Regions from separate parts of the Kitasatospora sp. NPDC096204 genome, predicted to be linked through region 1. Evidence: riboswitches for the same ligand, from Rfam matches in the RefSeq annotation. Region 1 holds a riboswitch; each other region holds the start of a gene.

Evidence for each region. Region 1 has a riboswitch for cyclic di-AMP ahead of ACIQ87_RS12605 (NlpC/P60 family protein). Riboswitches for the same ligand answer to the same signal wherever they lie in the genome.
Region 2: linked by a shared signal. The riboswitch ahead of ACIQ87_RS29885 (peptidoglycan DD-metalloendopeptidase family protein) and the one ahead of ACIQ87_RS12605 (NlpC/P60 family protein) in region 1 are both predicted to bind cyclic di-AMP.
Region 3: linked by a shared signal. The riboswitch ahead of ACIQ87_RS36550 (M23 family metallopeptidase) and the one ahead of ACIQ87_RS12605 (NlpC/P60 family protein) in region 1 are both predicted to bind cyclic di-AMP.
Region 4: linked by a shared signal. The riboswitch ahead of ACIQ87_RS24285 (transglycosylase family protein) and the one ahead of ACIQ87_RS12605 (NlpC/P60 family protein) in region 1 are both predicted to bind cyclic di-AMP.

What each region holds. Positions count from the first base shown of each region.
Region 1 covers NZ_JBIWFT010000009.1:167,979-172,710, forward strand. Annotated here, with positions in the region: gene ACIQ87_RS12600 (NlpC/P60 family protein) at 1-46, opposite strand, end outside; gene ACIQ87_RS12605 (NlpC/P60 family protein) at 273-1,388, opposite strand; cyclic di-AMP (ydaO/yuaA leader) riboswitch at 1,399-1,552, opposite strand; gene ACIQ87_RS12610 (NlpC/P60 family protein) at 1,890-2,927, opposite strand; gene ACIQ87_RS12615 (NYN domain-containing protein) at 3,129-4,442, opposite strand; gene ACIQ87_RS12620 (hypothetical protein) at 4,696-4,732, opposite strand, start outside.
Region 2 covers NZ_JBIWFT010000033.1:73,931-78,662, reverse strand. Annotated here, with positions in the region: gene ACIQ87_RS29890 (MFS transporter) at 1-1,021, opposite strand, end outside; cyclic di-AMP (ydaO/yuaA leader) riboswitch at 1,375-1,512, shown strand; gene ACIQ87_RS29885 (peptidoglycan DD-metalloendopeptidase family protein) at 1,515-2,522, shown strand; gene ACIQ87_RS29880 (APC family permease) at 2,883-4,430, shown strand; gene ACIQ87_RS29875 (DUF2470 domain-containing protein) at 4,443-4,732, opposite strand, start outside.
Region 3 covers NZ_JBIWFT010000053.1:22,773-27,504, reverse strand. Annotated here, with positions in the region: gene ACIQ87_RS36565 (TetR/AcrR family transcriptional regulator) at 1-241, opposite strand, end outside; gene ACIQ87_RS36560 (alpha/beta fold hydrolase) at 401-1,282, opposite strand; gene ACIQ87_RS36555 (YiaA/YiaB family inner membrane protein) at 1,372-1,662, opposite strand; cyclic di-AMP (ydaO/yuaA leader) riboswitch at 1,858-2,016, shown strand; gene ACIQ87_RS36550 (M23 family metallopeptidase) at 2,029-2,877, shown strand; gene ACIQ87_RS36545 (hypothetical protein) at 2,938-3,813, opposite strand; gene ACIQ87_RS36540 (GNAT family N-acetyltransferase) at 3,856-4,443, shown strand; gene ACIQ87_RS36535 (sensor domain-containing protein) at 4,557-4,732, shown strand, end outside.
Region 4 covers NZ_JBIWFT010000022.1:141,704-146,435, reverse strand. Annotated here, with positions in the region: gene eno (phosphopyruvate hydratase) at 120-1,406, opposite strand; gene ACIQ87_RS24285 (transglycosylase family protein) at 1,715-2,608, opposite strand; cyclic di-AMP (ydaO/yuaA leader) riboswitch at 2,614-2,780, opposite strand; gene ACIQ87_RS24280 (cytochrome P450) at 3,001-4,350, opposite strand; gene ACIQ87_RS24275 (SDR family NAD(P)-dependent oxidoreductase) at 4,672-4,732, shown strand, end outside.

The DNA of each region.
Region 1 (4,732 bases):
GCACCAGCGCCCGGGTGAGCAGTTGGGAACGACGGTGCACGGGCATGGCGGCAGCGGCTCCAATCCTGCGGCGCGGCCCCGCCGCCGCACCGGGACGGGCGGCCGTAGAGCGGGAGTCCGGTGGCAGACGTTAGCGAGTCCGGGCAAGCGAGTCCAAACCCCTCCCAACCCGAATATTCGACCCCTAATCGGACATCAGCTCGACCCGCCGGAAAAGCCGCAGGCCCGGCCTTCCCTGGGGAAGGCCGGGCCCGGAGGCGTCCGAGCGGGGATCAGACCCGCACGATGCCCGTCAGCGGCATGTTGGTGACGGCCTCGTAGCGCACCGACGCACCCGGCTTGGGGGCGTGCAGCACCTGGCCGTTGCCGGCGTAGATGCCGACGTGGTGGGCGTCGCTGTAGAAGATCAGCAGGTCGCCGGGCTGGGCCTTGGAGAGGTCCGTACCGAGCCGGGTGCCGGCCCCCGCCTGCGCCTGCGAGGTGCGCGGCAGCGACACGCCCGCCTGGTTGAACGCCCAGACCATCAGACCGGAGCAGTCGAAGGAGCCCGGGCCGGTGGCGCCCCAGACGTACGGGCTGCCGACCTTGGACGCGGCGTACGAGAGGGCGGCGGCACCGCGCGAGCTGCCCGCGGCCACGTTCACCGGAGCGGTGGTGGTGGGGGCCGCCAGGTTGCCGCGGCTGTTGTCGCGCGAGGCGCGGTCGGCCTGCTGCTGCTGCGCCTGGGCGGCGTCGGCCTTGGCCCTGGCGTCGGCCGCGGCCTTCTCCTCGGCCTGGCGCAGCGCCTGACGGTCCTGCTCGGTCAGGGTGTTGAGCAGGTCCTGGGCCGCCTTCAGCTTGCCCTGGACCTCGTCCTTGGAGGCCTTCAGCTGCTGGGTGGTCGACTCCAGCTCGGCGAGCTTGCCCTGGGCCTCGTTGCGGTCCTGGTCGAGCTTGCGCTGCTGCTCCTGGAGTTCCTTCAGCTGCCCCTTCTGGGTGCTGCCGGCCTGGTTCAGCGTGCCGGCCTGGCTGAGGAAGGTGTCCGGGCTGGAGGAGAACATCAGCTGGACGGTCGGGGATATGCCCCCGTTGCGGTACTGCTCGCCGGCGATCTCGGCGAGGCCGCCCTGGAGCTCGGTGACCTGGGCCTGCTGACGGGCCACCTGGTCCTGCAGGCCGGAGACCTGCTTCTCCAGCTCCTGCTGCTTGGCCTGGGCGGCGTTGTAGTTCTCGGTCGCGACCTCGGCCTGCTCGTTGAGCTGGTCGACCTGCCCCTTGACCTGTTCCTTGGTCGGCTGCGGGTCCGCGTGGGCACCCTGCGCGGAGAGGACGACGGCCGCCGCGGCGACACCCGTCAGGATCGAGACGCGAGCGCGACCGGCGGGCTTGGGACGACGATGGGACGCCACGAAGGCGGACTCCTTCTTCCTACGTCCGCCTACCGGGTGAGCTGACGGGTTCGGGCCGGAAGCATGCCCTACGACGCCTCACGGCCGTTTCACCGGCCGACCTGGCGCCGATTCACCCCGGAGGAACATGGTTCCCCGGCTCCGCTCCGCAGCGCCCCCGAACACTGGGCTCCCCTGTCGGGCAGTCGCTTCGACCTGCCCCGCTGCCTCGCGAACTCGGCGGTAACCACCGCCGACACCCTGGCTGGGCGATCGACAGTGCGGTGGTTCGGAGCATGACCCTAGTAACTGAACCGTGATCCGTTCAAATCCTTGTCAGAAAAAAGACAGAAGATTACCCAAGTTCTTTTGTGAAAATGACCGATGGTGACCACTGGCACACAGAAGGCTGATCGGTTCTCAGCATGTGGTCACGAAAGGGCGGGAAAGCCGAACGCCACCCCCACGGGGAGGGTGGCGCTTTTCACAGGCCCCCGAGGAGCCCGCGGGCGTGTCGGGCCGTCAGACCCGGCGGATGGTGTTGATCGGCATCGCGTCGGCCTTCATCACCTTCACCACGTCACCGGTGTGCGGCGCGTGGACCACCATGCCGTTGCCGATGTACATCCCGACGTGGTGCATGTCGGAGCCGTAGATCACCAGGTCTCCCGGCTGGGCCTGGTCCAGCGAGGGCACCCGGGTGCCGTAGTGGCCCTGCTCCTGCGAGGTGCGCGGCAGCGAGACGCCCGCCTGCCCGTACGACCAGACCATCAGGCCCGAGCAGTCGAAGGTGGTCGAGCCGGTGGCGCCCCACACGTACGGCGAGCCCTGCTTGCTCATCGCCTTGGCCATCGCCACGGCCGCGTAGCCGCTGGCCGGCGGCAGGCTGCCGAGGTCGACCCGCTCGCTGCCGCGCGAGGCGCGGTCGTCCTGCGCCTGCTGGGCCTTCAGCGCGGCGCGGTCGGCGGCGCTGAGCGAGTTCAGCAGGTCCTGGGCGGTCTTCAGCTTGGTGTTGACGTCCGCCTTGGCCTGGTTGAGGTCCTTGGTGGTGGTGTCCAGCGAGGCCAGCACGGCGGCCGCCTCGGCCTTCTCCTGGTCCAGCCGGCGCTGCTGCTCCAGCAGCCCCTTGAGCGCCTCGGCCTGGCTAGTGCTGGCCTGCTGGACGGTCGAGGCCTTCTCCAGGTAGCCGGACGGGTCGGAGGAGAGCATCAGCTGGACGGACGGGTCGATGCCGCCGGAGCGGTACTGATCCCCCGCCACCTCGGCCAGGCCGCCCTGGAGCTGGGTCATCTGCTCCTGGCTGCGGGCCACCTGGTCCTGCAGCTGGTCGGCCTGCTTGCGCAGCTGGTCGGCCCGCTCCTTGGCGCCGTTGTACTTCTCCGCCGCCTGCTCCTGCTCCTCCTGGAGCTGGTCGATCTGCGCCTTGACGTCCGCCTTGTTCGGCTGCGGCGCGGCGTGCGCGGCCACCTGGGCGGAGAGGGCGACCGCGGTCGCAGCGGCAGCGGTGAGCACGGAGATCCGTGCGCGGCTCGGCTGCTTGGGACGGCGGTGGGAGGCCAAGGGACCGGCTCCTTCTTCCATCGGACTCACCTGATGGGATGAGATTCCCGAAAATAGGTTTGACGCCAGACCTTAGTGAAGATCTATCCGTTGTGCCACTCCCCCGATGGCATGAACTCGGCCACCCCACGCTGACTCCACGGCCCCCTCACCATGCCCCGACACCGCCCCTGACCAGGAATCACACGGAATCGGCCGAGGTCAGGGCCGGGCCAGCCGGTTCAGCAGCAGCACCGACGCCACGGGGCGCGCGCCCGCCTTCCGCACGCCCTCCGCGACCTCCCGGTCGGTGGACACCACCACCACCGGACGGCCCTGCGGCTCGGCCCGCACCAGACGGCGGATCAGCTCGTCGGCCGTCTCCCCGGTCCGGCTGAACCGCACCCGGACCCCGCGCGGTGGCGCCATGATCACCGGGACGTCCAGGTCCTGCCCGTCGAACACACAGGTGACCTCCGCCTGGGTGCGCTGGGCCAGCATCGCCAGCCCGCCCAGCAGCCGGATCCGCTGCTGCTCCAGCGGCAGCGCCGGATAGCCGGTCTTGGTCACGTTGTAGCCGTCCACCACCAGGTGCACCTGGGGGATCGCCAGCAGCTGGTCCAGCAGCGCCGGATCGTCCTCGGCCAGCCCGCGCCGGGCCACGTCGTGCGGCGAGGCCGCCCCCGGCACCACCGCCTCCACCAGGTCCGCCGGGCGGATCTGGGAGACCGGCAGCGCCAGCTCCCGCTGCAGCCCCTGCGCAGACTGCAGCACGGTGTCCAGCAGCAGCCGCAGCCGCATGTCCTCGACGCCGCGCCCCTCGCGGGCCGACCGGCGGCCCTGCTCGGCCGCGGTCTCCAGTTCGGAGAGCCGGTGCCGGAGCCTGCGCGCCTCGGTCTCGGCGGCGCCGCGCTCGGCCGCGGCCTGCGCCTTCAGGGCCTCCAGCTCACCGCTCACCCGGCGGGTCTCGGCCTGCGCCCGGCGGGTGTCGCTCTCCAGCGACCGCACCTTCTTGCGCAGCGACTCGGCCTCCTTGCGGACACCGTCGGACTCGGCGCGCTGCCGGTCCAGGTCCGCCCGGGCGGCGGCCCGCACCTCGGCCAGCTCGGCCTGCAGCTTCTCCACCAGCCGGGCCGCCTCCGCGGCCGCGTCCTCGGCACCGGCCCGCTCGGCCTCCTCGCCGGCCTCGGCCACCAGCCGGCTCCAGCCCACCGAACGCACCAGGTAGGCGGCGGCCGCGACGTCCATCGGATCGGCGGCGCTCGGGACGGTGCCGGACTCCAGCGCCCTCACCAGGTCCGGCTGCCCGAGGCGCAGCCGCTCAGCTATCCGCACCCGGAAGGCCGGCTCCGCCTCCAGCGCCGCCGCCAACGCCGTGGCCGCGTACTTGGCCCGCCGCGCCGGCGTGAACTTGACGTACTGGCGCAGGCTCTGCGGGAGCTCGGCCGGCGGCAGCCCGCCGAGCGCGTCCGAGGCCAGCCCGACCACGCGCCGACGCACCCCCTCGGGCAGCGGACGGTCGAGCTTCTCGACCACGCGCTCCGCCGCGGGCCCGGAGGAGTCGTCCGCCGTCCCGGCCGCCTCGGCCTGGGCCTCGGCCGCAGCGGGCTGAAGCCCCTGGGCTTCGCCGGGCTCCTTCGCTGCGTCCACCACGTCCTCGGCTCCGATCCTGGTCCAGCGGGGCACGGCCGCGGCCGCCCCTGTCGTCACGCTCCGTGCGTCTTGTTCTGTATTGTCCCGTGCGGCGCGGGCGGGTGCTCCGCGCACCCGCCCGCCGCGGCGGCGGGGGTCAGCCCTGCTCGGTGGGGGCCTGCTCCCCTTCGGCA
Region 2 (4,732 bases), on a different contig from region 1:
CGACGGTGAGCGGGATGCGCGGGCCGATCCGCTTGCCGAGGCGTCCGGCGCGGGCGGACAGCAGCAGCATCAGCACGGTGATCGGCACCAGGGCGAAGCCCGAGGCCAGCGGCGAGAACCCGGACACGATCTGGAGCTGTACCACCAGCAGGAAGAAGACGCCGCTGAACGCCGCGTACACGCACAGGGTGACCAGGTTCACCGCGGTGAACAGCCGGGAGGAGAAGAGGCCGAGCGGCAGCATCGGTTCGGGCGCGCGGCGCTCGACGGCCACGAAGGCGACGCCGAGCACCACTCCCAACACCCCGCTGACCCAGACGGTGGGGGACAGGCCCTCGCCGGCCGCGGTCAGCGCGTAGGTGATCGCGCCGAGGGCGAGGGCGGCGAGCACGGCGCCGAGCACGTCGAAGCGGCCGGAGGCGTCCTTGTCCCGGCTCTCCGGCACCGACCGGGTGGCGACGGCGATCACGGCGGCGGCGAGCGGCAGGTTCAGCAGGAAGATCCAGCGCCAGCCGGGGCCGTCCACCAGCCAGCCGCCGAGGAACGGGCCGACCGCGGCCGACACCCCGCCCAGGCCGGACCAGAGGCCGACCGCCGCCGAGCGGTCGTCAGGGTGGAAGACGGCCTGGAGCATGGCGAGCGAGCCCGGGGTGAGCAGCGCCCCGCCGATGCCCTGGACGGCGCGGGCGGCGATCAGCACGTGGATGTTCGGTGCGGCGGCGCAGGCCGCGGAGGCGATGGCGAACCAGACCACGCCGATCAGGAAGACCTTGCGCCGCCCGTAGCGGTCGCCCAGCGCGCCGCCGAGCAGGATCAGGCCGGCCAGGGTGAGCAGATAGGCGTTCAGGGTCCATTGCAGGGACGCGAGGGAGGCGCCGAGGTCGGCGCCGATCCGGGGCAGGGCGACGTTCACCACGGTGCCGTCGAGCATCGCCATGCTGGAGCCGAGCACCGTCGCCAGTAGTACCCAGCGGCCCTGCGCGGTGCCCAGGCGCAGGGTGCCGGCCTCTGAGGTGGCCACGGGCGAATCCTGCGCCGCCGGGGCGCACGTGACAAGGGTCACCGGTGGGTGTGTTGACGGTGGGCGGGGTGTGAGCGGGCGGCTGCGCAGCGTCGCGGATCTCGGCGCAGGGTCGTGGATCAGTGGCGGGGGGTGAATGGATTGTGTACGGATCGTGGGCCCGGGCCTGCGGAGGGTCACCGGGGGAGGGGGGATGGTTGCGCTTTCAAAGATCGACATTGCTTCACCCGAACGGATGGGTTTTAGTTCAGCGACCGCCCGGCCAGTCCGGACGGATCCGCCGGGTGGAACGCCGAGTCCTGCCGCTGCCCGGTGGTTCGAAACGAACTCTGTACGGCAGGAGCGGGGGACCCACAGGTAAGTCGCCGGACCGGAGTTCGCGCCTCAGGGCGCGGGCGTCCAGGACCGGCTAGGGGTGAAGCCGCGCATGCGGCCGGGCAACTCCAGCCCGAACCCGACAGCTCACCTCGCAGGCGTCGGAGAGGAAACTTCCATGCCTGCTCAGGCTCGTCGTATCACCCTGCCCCGCGCCGCCCGCATCGGCATCGCCACCGCCGTCACCGGTGTCTCCTTCGCCCTCCCGCTCGTCACCGCGATGAGCGCCCAGGCCCACACCACTCCGGCCGCCCCGGTCTCGCAGGCCGCCGCCTCCGCCTCCGCCGAGTCGGCCGCTCCGGCCGCCATTCCGGCCGCCATTCCGGCCGCCGCTCCGGCCACCCAGGCCGCGCAGGAGAGCTACCGCGTCGTCAGCGGTGACACCCTGTCCGGGATCGCCGACGTCAAGAACGTCGAGGGCGGCTGGCACGCGCTGTACGAGCAGAACCGCTCGGTCGTCGGTGCCGACCCGAACCTGATCTTCCCGGGCCAGCAGCTCACGCTGCCGGGCCACGCCGTCGCGCCGTCGGCCGGCTCCGCTCCGGCGAAGCCCGCCGCCCCGGCCGAGCCGGCCGCTCCCGCGACCCAGGCCGCCAAGGCGCAGGACCAGGTCCAGGTGCGGACCGAGGCCGCCAAGCCGTCCGCGCAGCTGCAGACCCAGCTGCAGGTCGCCACCCCGGCCAAGGCCGTGACCGCCACTCCGGTCGCCGCCGCCACCTCCGGCTTCGTCGCCCCGCTGGCCGGCCCGAGGCTTGGCACCGCCTACGGCGTGGCCGGCTCGATGTGGGCCTCCGGCCACCACACCGGCCAGGACTTCGTCGCCTCCACCGGCACCCCGCTGCGCGCCATCGCCAACGGTGTCGTGGTCAAGGCCGGCAACGGCGGCGCCTACGGCAACGAGGTCGAGATCAGGCTCGCCGACGGCCACTTCGCCGAGTACGCGCACCTCTCCTCGATCGGTGTGCGGATCGGTCAGACCGTCACCGTCGGCCAGCAGATCGGCCTCTCCGGTGCCACCGGCAACGTGACCGGCCCGCACCTGCACTTCGAGATCCGCAACGGCTCGGAGTACGGCTCGGACATCAACCCGGTCGCCTACCTGCGCGCGCACGGCGTCGCGCTCTGACCCACGGCTGAGCTCCGAGGGTTTCCGGAACCACCGCCGCTGCGGGGCGAAACGATCCTCCGGGATGGTCATGTCGGGTGACCGCTCGACCGGGTGATCGCCGCACGGCGGACATGGGCGCGGGACACGCCCAGGCCGGCCCGGCCGTACGAGGACTCCTCGTACGGCCGGGCCGGCCACTGCCGTTTCCGCGCCGCCCGGCTGTTCCCGGGTCCGTTCGGATGGCTCGAACGCGGCGTCAACTCCGGTGCAGCGGAGGGCTTCGGGGAAATCCCGGATGGCCGCGGAGCGTCATGCTGGCGGACGGTCAGCGCCCGGTCGGTCCGGCCGGGCGGGCGGGTCCGGAGGCGAGGAGGGCGGATGGCGGTCCGGAGCGGGGGCGTGGCGGGGAGGGCGGCCGGCCGGGAGCGGCCCGGGGAGGACGGGGTCGACCGGCTGAAGGCCGATTCGGTCGGTCTGGTCGGCGTGGTGTTCATGGCGCTCGCCACCGCCGCCCCGATCACCGCGATGACCGGCAACCTGCCGATCATCGTCGGGCAGGGCAACGGCGTCGGCGCGCCCGCCGCGTACATCGTGGCGACCGTGGTGCTGACGGTGTTCTCGGTCGGCTACGTGGCGATGGCCCGGCACATCACCGCGGCCGGCGCGTTCTACGGCTACGTCTCGCACGGGCTGGGCCGGGTGGTCGGGATGGCCTCGGGCCTGCTGGCGGTGCTCGCGTACGTCGTCACCGAGGCCTCGGCCCTCGGCTTCTTCGCGTACTCGCTGCGTGGGCTGGTCCGTTCGCAGCTCGGGGTGGAGCTGGGCTGGGGCTGGTACGCGCTGTCCGGTGCGGCGGTGATCGGGGTGATGGCCTGGTTCGACCTGCACCTGACGGCCAAGGTGCTCGGGGTCGCGCTGGTGCTGGAGATCGGGGTGCTGAGTGCGGTCTCGTTCGCGGTGCTGTTCTCCGGCGGAGGCCCGGACGGGATCGTGCTCGCGGCCGTGAACCCGCTGAACGCACTGAAGGGGGTGGGGAGTTCGGCGGCCGCGGCGGGGCTCGGCCTGTTCTTCGCGTTCTGGTCCTGGGTGGGGTTCGAGTCCACCGCGATGTACGGGGAGGAGTCCCGGGACCCGAAGCGTGTGGTGCCGCGGGCGACGCTGGTGTCGGTGATCGGGGTCGGACTGCTCTACGTCTTCGTGTCCTGGATGATCGTGTCCGGCAACGGGGTCGAGCGGGCGATCGCGGTGGCGAACGGCGCGGTGCCGGGCAAGGACGGCAACAGCCTGTTCTTCGATCCCCTCGGCGCACAGCTGGGGGCCTGGGCGGTGAAGGTGTTCCAATGGCTGGTCGTCACCGGCTCGTTCGCCTGCGCGATGGCCTTCCACCAGTGCGCGGCCCGCTACCTGTACGCGATCGGGCGGGAGGGGCTGCTGCACCGGGGGCTCGGCCGCACCCATCCGCGGCACGGCTCGCCGCACGTCGCCTCGGTGGTGCAGTCGGTGATCGCGGTGGGGCTGGTGGCGGGGTTCCTGGCGGCCGGGATGGACCCGTACGCGCACCTGTACACGCTGCTGGCGCTGCTCGGGACGATGGCGATCCTGGTCGTGCAGACGCTCTGCTCCTTCGCCGTGGTCGGGTACTTCCACGTGCGGGGGCGGCACCCGGAGACCGCCCACTGGTTCCGGACGCTGGTCGCGCCGCTGGTGGGCGGGGCGGCGATGGCCGGGGTGGTGGTGCTGCTGGTGCTCAACAAGGACGCCGCGGCCGGGGCGGCGGCGCACACGCTGCTGTTCCGGCTGATCCCGTACCTGGTGATCGGGGTGTTCGCGGGCGGGGTGGCGCTGGCGCTCGCGGTGCGCCGGTGGCGGCCCGAGCTGTACGTGCGGATCGGTCGGGTGGTGCTGGAGGACGCGGTCGAGCGGTGACGGGACGGGGGGTCAGTGCCGGTGGACCGGCAGGCCGTACTGGGCGGCGGCCAGCAGCTCGTGCATCCGGTGGCCGAACTCCTCGGTGTCCCGGGCGGGTTCGGGGAAGACCAGGCGGACGTCGCGGTGGCCGTGCGGGTGGTCCAGGCGCAGCACCAGGCCGTGGCGGTCCAGGGCGAGCGGGCGGACCTCCGGGCTGTGGACCAGCACGGCCGGGTCGAGCAGCCGGGTGAGGATGTCGAGCGCCTCGGCGTGGTCGTCGGCGAAGTGGGTGAGCATCGCGGCCTCGTGCCGGGCCATCG
Region 3 (4,732 bases), on a different contig from region 1:
CGTCCCCGCTGCGTCCGACGGCCGCCTCGGCCAGCCGGTCGGCCAGCTCCCCGGTGACCCGGACGGCGATCAGCCGCCGCAGTTCGGCGAGGCCGCCGCTGACGTGCTTGTACAGCGAGGGGGTGGCGACCCCGGCCCGGGCGGCGACGGAGGCCAGGGTGAGGGCCTCGGCGCCCTGCTCGTCGATGAGGGCGAGGGCGTGGTCGACGACCTGGTCGGGGGTCAGTCCTACGCGGGGCATGGGCTCGGGCTCTCCGTACGGGTCGAAGTCGGGTGACGTCGGGCGCTGTCGGGCGGGTGCCGGTGACGTCGGTGGGTCGGGCGGGGTCGGGCGGGGTCGGGCGGGGCCGGGCGGGGCCGGACGGGGCCGGACGGGGCCGGGTGGGGCCGGGGGCGCCGCTCAGCCGAGCTCGGCGAGGAACGGCAGCAGGGCGTCCGCGGTGGCCGCCGGGTTGTCGGCCATCGGGTAGTGCCCGGACCCCTCGATCATCGCCTTCCGCGCGCCGAGCGCGGCGGCCTGCCGGTCGGCGACGAGCTCCGGCTTCGGGAAGTCGGGGTCCTTGCCGCCCATGACCACCAGTGCCGGGCACCGCACCGCGGCCGTCCAGCCGACCGGCGCCGAGTCGCCGTGGACGTAGCCGCGGGTGGCGGTCTTCCGTCCCGGGGTGCGCAGCGCGGCGACCAGCCCGCCCACGTACGCGTCGAAGTCGGCGGGCTTGGCGCCGGGGAAGGCCATCCGGCGCAGGTAGAAGCCCCAGGAGGCCGGCCAGTGGACGAGGGCGGTGCCCATGAGGGCCATGACGCCGCGCATCAGGGCGTTCGGCGGCGGGCTCTCGACGAAGGCGTCGATCAGGACGATCCCGGCGACCCGCTCGGGCGCGTCCCCGGCGGCCTTCACGACCGTCGCCCCGGTGTAGGAGTTGCCGGCGAGGACGGCGCGCTCGATGCCGAGGTGGTCCAGCAGGGCGAGGACGTCGCCGGCGATGGCGGCCGGGCCGTAGTCGTCCCAGCCGATCGAGGATTCGCCGAAGCCCCGCAGGTCCATGGTGACGACCCGGTGGCCGGCGGCGACCAGCAGCGGGCGCAGGTGCCGGTACGCGGCCCGGCTGTCGAGCATGCCCGGGAGCAGGACGACGGGGGTGCCGTTGCCCTGCCGGGTGTCGTCGAAGGCGATCCGGCCGCCGGGGACGGTCAGGTACTGGGTGCTCGGGGTGATGGTGCCGTTCACGGGGTCCTCCTCGGGCCGCCGGTGCGGGGCATCGGCGGTACTGCCGATAGCCATAAAGCTAAGGCTAATAGCCTTAGCCGTCAAGCGGTCTGCGGGCCGGGGGAAGGGGGTGCGGTCGGGCGGGTGCGGTCGGGCGGGTGTGGTCAGGCCCCTTCCACCTTGAACGGGTCGTGCTCGCTGAGCAGCTTCTCCAGCCGGGCCTGGTCCACCCGGGTGACCATCTCGTTGGACTCCTGCCGGTCCCGGACCACTTTCGCCAGCGTGAACGCGGAGGTGACGGTGTAGAGGAGCCCGATCCCCAGGAAGGCCCTGGTCCACCCGCCGACCGGCAGGTAGGCGATCCCGGCGGCGAGGGCGATGCCCGACAGGGCGAAGGAGAGGACGGCCTGGATGTGGTACGCGGCCGTGGTGCGGGTCTGCATCGGTGCGCTCATGGCGTCAGGATGCGGCCGTCCGGCCGGGCCGCACATGAGTAGGGGTACTCAGATGGGGCCGTGCGTGAGGGGCCGTTCGTTGACGTCCGTTCACCTGCCATCGGGCGGCCCGAAACGGATGGCTTGGAATCAGAGCCTCCTAGGATTAACGTTTGATAACGCAGCGCGGTCGTCAACGCCGTACCCAGACGGCACCGTGCGCCGTCGCCTAATCCCGCAGACCCGCCTCCGGGCAGGTCAGGGAGCCGGGGAACCACGTTCCTTGGGGTGAATCGGCGGGGCTCCGGCCCGGCCGTAGGAGACCTTCCTGCTCCGAACCCGTCAGCTAACCCGGTAGGCGCGAAGGAAGGAAAGGAGCGCGCCTCCGTGGCGTCGACGCACACCCCGGCACACCCGGCCGGCCCCGCAGCCGGTACCCAGCTCCTCGACCACCCCGGCACGGACGGCCCCGAGGCCTTCGGCCCGGAGGCATTCGCCGCGGAGGCCGACACCAACCGCCACCGGATGCCGCGTCAGACCCGCGGGGCCTCCCCGCTGCTCGGCGTCACCGCCGTCGCCGCCACGCTGGGCGCCACCGGCTTCGCCTCGGCGACCCCGGCCGCCGCCCCCGCCGTCGAGGTCCCGGACGAGACCCCGGTCGCCCTCGCCGCCGACCCCGGCCTCGCGCTCGCCGCCCGCATCCAGCACCAGGCCGACAGCCAGCGCACCGCCGCCGAGGAGACCGCCCGGGTGCAGGCCGCCCAGGAGGCGGAGGCCAAGGCCGCCGCCAAGGAGGCCGAGGCCAAGCGCGCCGCCGAGGAGGCCGAGCGGGCCAAGGCCGCCGCCCTCACCCTCCCGGTGAACGACTACCGGCTCTCCGCCCACTACGGCCAGAGCGCCCGCTACTGGGCCAACCTGCACACCGGCCTGGACTTCGCCGCCGACACCGGCACCCCCGTCTACGCGCTCGGCCAGGGCACCATCACCTCGGCCGGCTGGGCCGGCTCGTACGGCTACCGGATCGTCGAGACCCTGCCCGACGGCACCGAGATCTGGTACTGCCACCTCTCCTCGATCACCAAGGGCTCCGGCAAGGTCGCCTCCGGCCAGCAGATCGGCAAGGTCGGCGCGACCGGCAACGTCACCGGCCCCCACCTGCACATGGAGGTCCGCCCCGGCGGCGGCGCCCCGGTCGACCCGGAGCCCTGGCTCCAGCAGCGCGGCCTCAACCCCTGACGCACGCGCACCGACGCACCCGCGGGAGGCCCCCGGGCCGGGGGCCTCCCGCGCCGCGTCTCACTCCTCGACGGGCAGCTGCGCCAGGTACGCGTCGATCTCCTCCGGGCCCGGCTCCGGCGCCAGCTCCGGGAACTCCGTCACCAGCAGCCGCGGCAGCCCCGGCACCGTCCAGGCGCCGAACAGGTCGAGCGCCGCGTCCACCGCCGCCTCCTCGAACCTCCCGAAGTCCCCGGCCAGCTCGTCCGGCATCGGCCGGCCCAGCGCGGTCAGCCGCGCCAGGTTGCGGTAGCTGCGCCGCATCAGGCCCTGCTCCAGCAGCCGACGCGCGCCGTCCGTGGCCATGCCCACCGACAGCACCCGGGCCGGGCCCCAGCCCCGCTCGTCCGGCTCGTCCAGCCAGCCGGCCGACGCCAGCGCCTCGAACGCCGCCAGCCGCTCCTCCTCGGCGAACTCCCCGAAGCCGGCCAGCCACTCCCGCACCGCCTCCGGGTCCGTGACGTCCGCCCCGTGCGCGTGCAGCAGCAGCGCGTACAGCCGGGGCCAGGTCACCAGGTCGGCGCGGCGCAGCAGCCCGGTCGCGACCTCTCCCTGCCACTCGGCCTCCTCGTGCAGCCGCTCCTGGCGCTTGGCGTTCAGCCGGCGGGCCGCCCGCTGGTGGTCGACCAGCAGCCGGACGGCGTCGCCGTAGGCGAGCGGGTCCTCCTCGGGCGCGGGTTGGACGTACAGGTGGAGCCGCTCGTGGAGCAGGTGCTCCACCGCGTCGGAGGTCAGTTCGGGCCAGCCGTCGTGCATCCTGCCCTCGCCCAGCTCCAGCAGCGCCAGCACCGCGCGCAGCGGCCCCTCGGCCACCGGCGCGCGGCCCTGCTCGGCCGCCCAGGCGAGCAGGTCGGCGGCCTTGGTGCGCGGGGCGAGCCGCAGGTCTTCGTCGTTCATAGTCCGAACGGTAGCCGCCGGGCGGGGATAGGGTCGGCAGCCATGGTCCCCGTACGACTCACCGGCCCGCGACTGGCCGTCCGCGAGTACCACCACACCGAGGGCGACGTGGACGCGCTGCACGCGCTGCTCGGCGACCCGGAGGTCACCCGGTACCTGCCCTTCGGGCCGAGCGACCGGGAGGACTGCGCCGACCAGGTCGAGCTCTACCTGGAGGAGGCGATGGCCGAGGAGCGGGACACCTACCGGCTCGCCGTCACCAGGCTCGCCGACGCCGAGGAGCCGGACGACGCGACGCCGATCGGGCAGGCCTCGCTCACCCTCGAAGGGCACCGTGCCGCCTGGCTCGGGTGCGTGCTGGCCCGCGGGTGCTGGGGCCGCGGCTACGCGGGCGAGACCGTCGGCCTGCTCTGCGACCTCGCCTTCGGCCCGCTGGACCTGCACCGGCTGGCCGCCCGGGTCGCCGTGGCCAACACGGCCTCCGTCAAGGTGCTCACCGGGCTGGGCTTCCGGCTGGAGGGGCGGCTGCGGCACGACGTGTTCGAGGACGGCGTCTGGTCCGACTCGTACCTCTACTCGCTGCTCGCCGACGAGTGGCCGGGCCCGGCCGTCCGGGCGGAGGGGGGTTAACCCCACCCCGGATCCGCCAGGCCTCCGGATCCCCGCCGGCCGGCCCGTCCGCCAGACTGGACCTCGTCAGCGGGACGAACGACCGACAGTACGAGGGGCCGGGGGCCGGGAGCATGAGCAGCAGCCGCAGCATGGAGGACCGGGGTCGGGATGTCCCGGGCGGTTACGGTGACGACCCGCGCCCTGTCCGGGCCCGCCGGACGCAGCGGCGGCCGGCCCTGTGGCGGGCGCCGTTCTCGGCCTACTACTACCGCGAGGTCGGCTTCGCGCTCAGCGGCCTGCCGGTGGC
Region 4 (4,732 bases), on a different contig from region 1:
GCCCCGCCGTCCACCCTACGGGGTGAACGGCGGGGCACCGGTCAGGCGTGCGCTACCGGGAGCACTCGGCCCCCGGGCCCGGGGCGCTCAGCCCCGGACTCGCCGTACTGATCCGCTGGTCACTCGGCGGAGCGGAAGCGCGGGAAGGCGCCGCGGCCGGCGTACTCGGCGGCGTCGTCGAGGATCTCCTCGATGCGCAGCAGCTGGTTGTACTTGGCGACGCGCTCGGAGCGGGCCGGGGCGCCGGTCTTGATCTGGCCGCAGTTGGTGGCGACGGCCAGGTCGGCGATGGTGACGTCCTCGGTCTCGCCGGAGCGGTGCGACATCATGCAGCGGTAGCCGTTGCGCTGGGCCAGCTCGACGGCGTCCAGGGTCTCGGTCAGCGAGCCGATCTGGTTCACCTTCACCAGCAGCGCGTTGGCGGTGCCGGTCTCGATGCCGCGGGCCAGGCGGGCCGGGTTGGTGACGAACAGGTCGTCGCCGACCAGCTGGACCTTGTCGCCCAGCTTCTCGGTCATGGCCTTCCAGCCGTCCCAGTCCGACTCGTCCAGCGGGTCCTCGATGGAGACCAGCGGGTAGGCGGCGACCAGCTCGGCGTAGTACTCGATGAGCTCGGCGGCGGTGAGCTCCTTGCCCTCGAAGTGGTAGGCGCCGTCCTCGTAGAACTCGGAGGAGGCGACGTCCAGGGCCAGCGCGACGTCACGGCCGGGCACGTAGCCGGCCTTCTTGATGGCCTCGACGATGAGGTCCAGGGCCTCGCGGTTGGAGTCCAGGTTCGGGGCGAAGCCGCCCTCGTCGCCCAGACCGGTGGACAGGCCGCGCTCCTTCAGCACGCCCTTGAGCGTGTGGTAGACCTCGACGCCCCAGCGGACGGCCTCGGAGAAGGACTCCGCACCGATCGGGGCGATCATGAACTCCTGGATGTCGACGTTGGAGTCGGCGTGCGACCCACCGTTGAGGATGTTCATCATCGGGACCGGCAGGACGTGCGCGTTCGGGCCGCCCAGGTAGCGGAACAGCGGCAGGTCGCTGGCCTCGGAGGCGGCGTGCGCGACGGCCAGCGAGACGCCCAGGATGGCGTTGGCGCCGAGCGAGGACTTGTCCGGGGTGGCGTCCAGGTCCAGCATGGCCTGGTCGATCAGGCGCTGCTCGGTGGCGTCGTAGCCGACCAGCTCCGGGCCGATCTGCTCGATGACGGCCAGGACGGCCTTCTCGACGCCCTTGCCGAAGTAGCGGTTCTTGTCGCCGTCGCGCAGCTCCAGCGCCTCGAAGGCGCCGGTGGAGGCACCCGACGGGACAGCGGCACGACCCGTGCTGCCGTCGTCGAGGCCGACCTCGACCTCGACCGTGGGGTTGCCGCGCGAATCGAGGATCTCACGGGCTACGACGACATCGATGGACGGCACGAGGCATCTCCTTGCGGAAGCAGGGTCCGGTCTGACGGTGGGTGCTGTCAGCAGGACGATTGCGGAGTCGTTACGACCAGAGCCTAACCGCCCGGGCTCCCGGGGCCACCTCCACCTCGGTTCCGTCTCAGCGTGTGGCCCCACTACCCACCGGTAGTTCACCTGCTTGTCCCAGCTTGTCCCACCGGCGCGGGCGAATGCGGACGAAGGGGACCGGTAGGACCGGTCCCCTTCGGACGGCGGGGCGGAGCGGCACCGACGCCGGGTCACGGCGGGGGCGGTGACCGGGGTGACGGCGGTGCGGGGGCTCAGCCGAGGTGCAGCACCTGGCCGGGCATTATCAGGTTCGGGTCGCCGCCGACGGTGGCGTGGTTCTGCTCGTACAGCGCGTTCCAGCCGCCGGACACGCCCTGGGCGGCGGCGATGGTCGACAAGGTGTCCCCGGCGCGGACGGTGTAGTCGTGGCCGGCGGCCTGCGGGGCCTGCTGGGCGGCGCGCGGGGCGTACTGCGGCTGGGCGGCGGCCTGGCCGGCGTACTGCTGGTAGACGCTCTGGTGGCTGGTCCAGTACCAGGCGCCGTTGTTCTGGTACCAGAACACCTTGGCGTCGGCGTCCCAGCCGGCCTTGCCGGAGAAGCCCGGGGTCTGCGGCTGCGCCTGCTGCTGCGGGGCGGCCTGCTGGACCGGCTGCGCGGCGGGCTTCTGCACCGGCTTCTGGGCGGCGGGCTGCTGCGCGGCCGGCTTGGCGGCGGGCTTCGGGGTCTGCTGCTTGGGGGCGGACTGCGGCTTGGCGTCCGAGGAGGTGTCGACCACGGCCGCGGCGCCACCCTTGGTCAGACCCGCCTTCTGGGAGCAGACCGGCCAGGCGCCCGGCCCCTGCGAGGCCAGCACCTTCTCGGCGACCGAGATCTGCTGGGCCTTGCTGGCCTGGTTGGCCTGCGACGCGTAGGCGGTGCCGCCGTACGCCTTCCAGGTGCTGGAGGTGAACTGGAGGCCGCCGTAGAAGCCGTTGCCGGTGTTGATGCTCCAGTTGCCGCCGCTCTCGCACTGGGCGACGGCGTCCCAGGTGGAGGCCGGGGCGGCGGAGGCGCCGGTGGCGGTGAGGAGCGGCATCGCGAGTCCGACGCCGGCCACACCGGCGACGGCGATGGCCTTCTCGGCCTGGGTGCGACGACGGTGACGGCCAGTTCCAACGAACAGCATGAAGAGGTCCCTCTCCGCACGCCTGCGAGGTGAGCTGTCGGGTTCGGACCGGGAGGTGGCCCGGCCGCCGTACGCGGAAACGATTCCGCTCGGGCGGCTTCACCCCAAGCCGTGGGAGACGGCAACAAACCTGGTTCCCCCGCCCCTGCCCAGGGTCTGGTCGGTTTCCCGGGCGCGGCGGGCAGGATTCGGCGTTCCGCGCACGAGGTCCGCAGCTGCGAACTCCAGGGAGAGTAGACAGATCATCAGGACAATCACAAGCTCATATCGTCGATATCACACGACAATTACGGCCCGTGTTCAATCGCCTACCAACGGCGGTGTTATGTCCGGATTGATGGGTGTTCACACCCCCGTCGGCGGGCGATCGGCGACGTCCCGTCAGCGTGATCTCAGCACGTCGGAGGCGTTCGAGGGGCCTGTGGAGGGGTGTGCGGAGAGGCCTGTGGAGGCGTGTGCGGAGAGCGGCTCTCCGGGCTGAATTCCACCGGTAGTTCGCGCAGCCCACGCATGATCAGGCCACCGCGCCAGCGCAGGTCGTCCGGGCTCTGCGCGAGCCGCAGGTCGGGCAGCCGGGAAAGCAGCGTGGCCAGCGCGGCACGCCCCTCCAGCCGGGCGAGCGGAGCGCCGATGCAGTAGTGGATGCCGTGCCCGAAGCCCAGGTGGGGATTGTCCGTCCGGGACAGGTCCAGGGTGTTCTCGGCGGCGAACCTGGCCGGGTCGCGGTCCGCCGCGGCCAGCACCACCAGCACCGGGTCGCCGACCGGGATGTCCACCCCGCCGATGGTCAGCGGACGGGTCGCGAACCGCCAGGTCGCCAGCTCCACCGGCCCGTCGTAGCGCAGGAGTTCCTCGATCCCGGTCTCCAGCAGCGCGCTCTCCCCGCGCGCCACCGACTCCTGCAGCAGCCAGCGCTGCTCCGGGTTGCGCAGCAGCGCGTAGGTGCCGTTGCCGATCAGGTTCACGGTCGTCTCGAAGCCCGCGAACAGGAGGATGAAGGCCATCGCCGCGGCCTCGTTCTCCGTCAGGTGCTCGCCGTGGTCACTGGCCCGGATCAGACCGGAGATCAGGTCGTCCCCGAGGTCCGCGCGCTTGCGGTGGATCAGCTCCAGCAGGTACGCCCGCATCCGCTTCACCGCCCGCCCCACGCCGCCGCGCCGGCCGCCGCCGTGCCGGATCATCATCCCGGCCCAGTCGCGGAAGTCGTCCTGGTCCTCGGCCGGCACCCCGAGCATGTCGCAGATCGCGTAGATGGGGAGCGGGAAGGCGAACTCGTGGATCAGGTCCGCCGAGCCGCGCTGCGCGAAGCCGTCGATCAGCCGGTCGGTGAGCTGCTGCACCCGCGGCTCGAACTCGGCCACCCGGCGCGGCGTGAACGCCTTCGACACCAGGCGGCGCAGCCGGGTGTGGTCCGGCGGGTCGATGTTCAGCAGGTGGGTCATCAGGTCCGCCTGCCGCTCCCCCGGGATGCCCACCCGGCCGGTGCGGTGCGCCTGCTCGCTGTGGTGCGCCGGGTTCTTCGACAGCCGGCTGTCCGCGAGCGCCTGCCGGGCGTCCGCGTACCTGGTCACCAGCCAGGCCTCCACCCCGCTCGGCAGGGTGGTGCGGTGCACCGGGGCGTGCTCGCGCAGCCAGGCGTAGGCGGGGTACGGGTCGGAGGCGAACTCCCAGGTGAACAGCTGCGGGGCGGGGGTGTCGCAGGACGCGGCGGCGGGCCGGGCGGGGTCGGGCTGAGCTGGCATGGACCGACCGTATCCGGTGCGACGGGCGCACCCGCCCTCCGGCGGGCCGCGCCCGTCGGGCGGCGCTCCGCGGCGGCGTCGTGACCGGGGCATGACCGGGCCACGGCCGGCTCATGGACGGGCCGTAGCCGGGCCGTTGACCGTCCGTGGCGGGGTCGTGGACGGTCCGTGGACAGCTCTTGGCCGACTCTTGGCCGCGGGGCGGGCGTGAGCCTGGTCACCTGAGGGGTAATCCCTGTCGCGGAGGGTCAGGACGTGCCTACGATCCTCCGCAGTACGCGTGGGCGCCGGTGCGGTGTCGTCCACAGGGAGGAGCAGGCCATGCGGGTCAGCGGGTCAGTCGTCGTCATCGCGGTCCTCGACGGCGGGTCGGGCGCGGGCC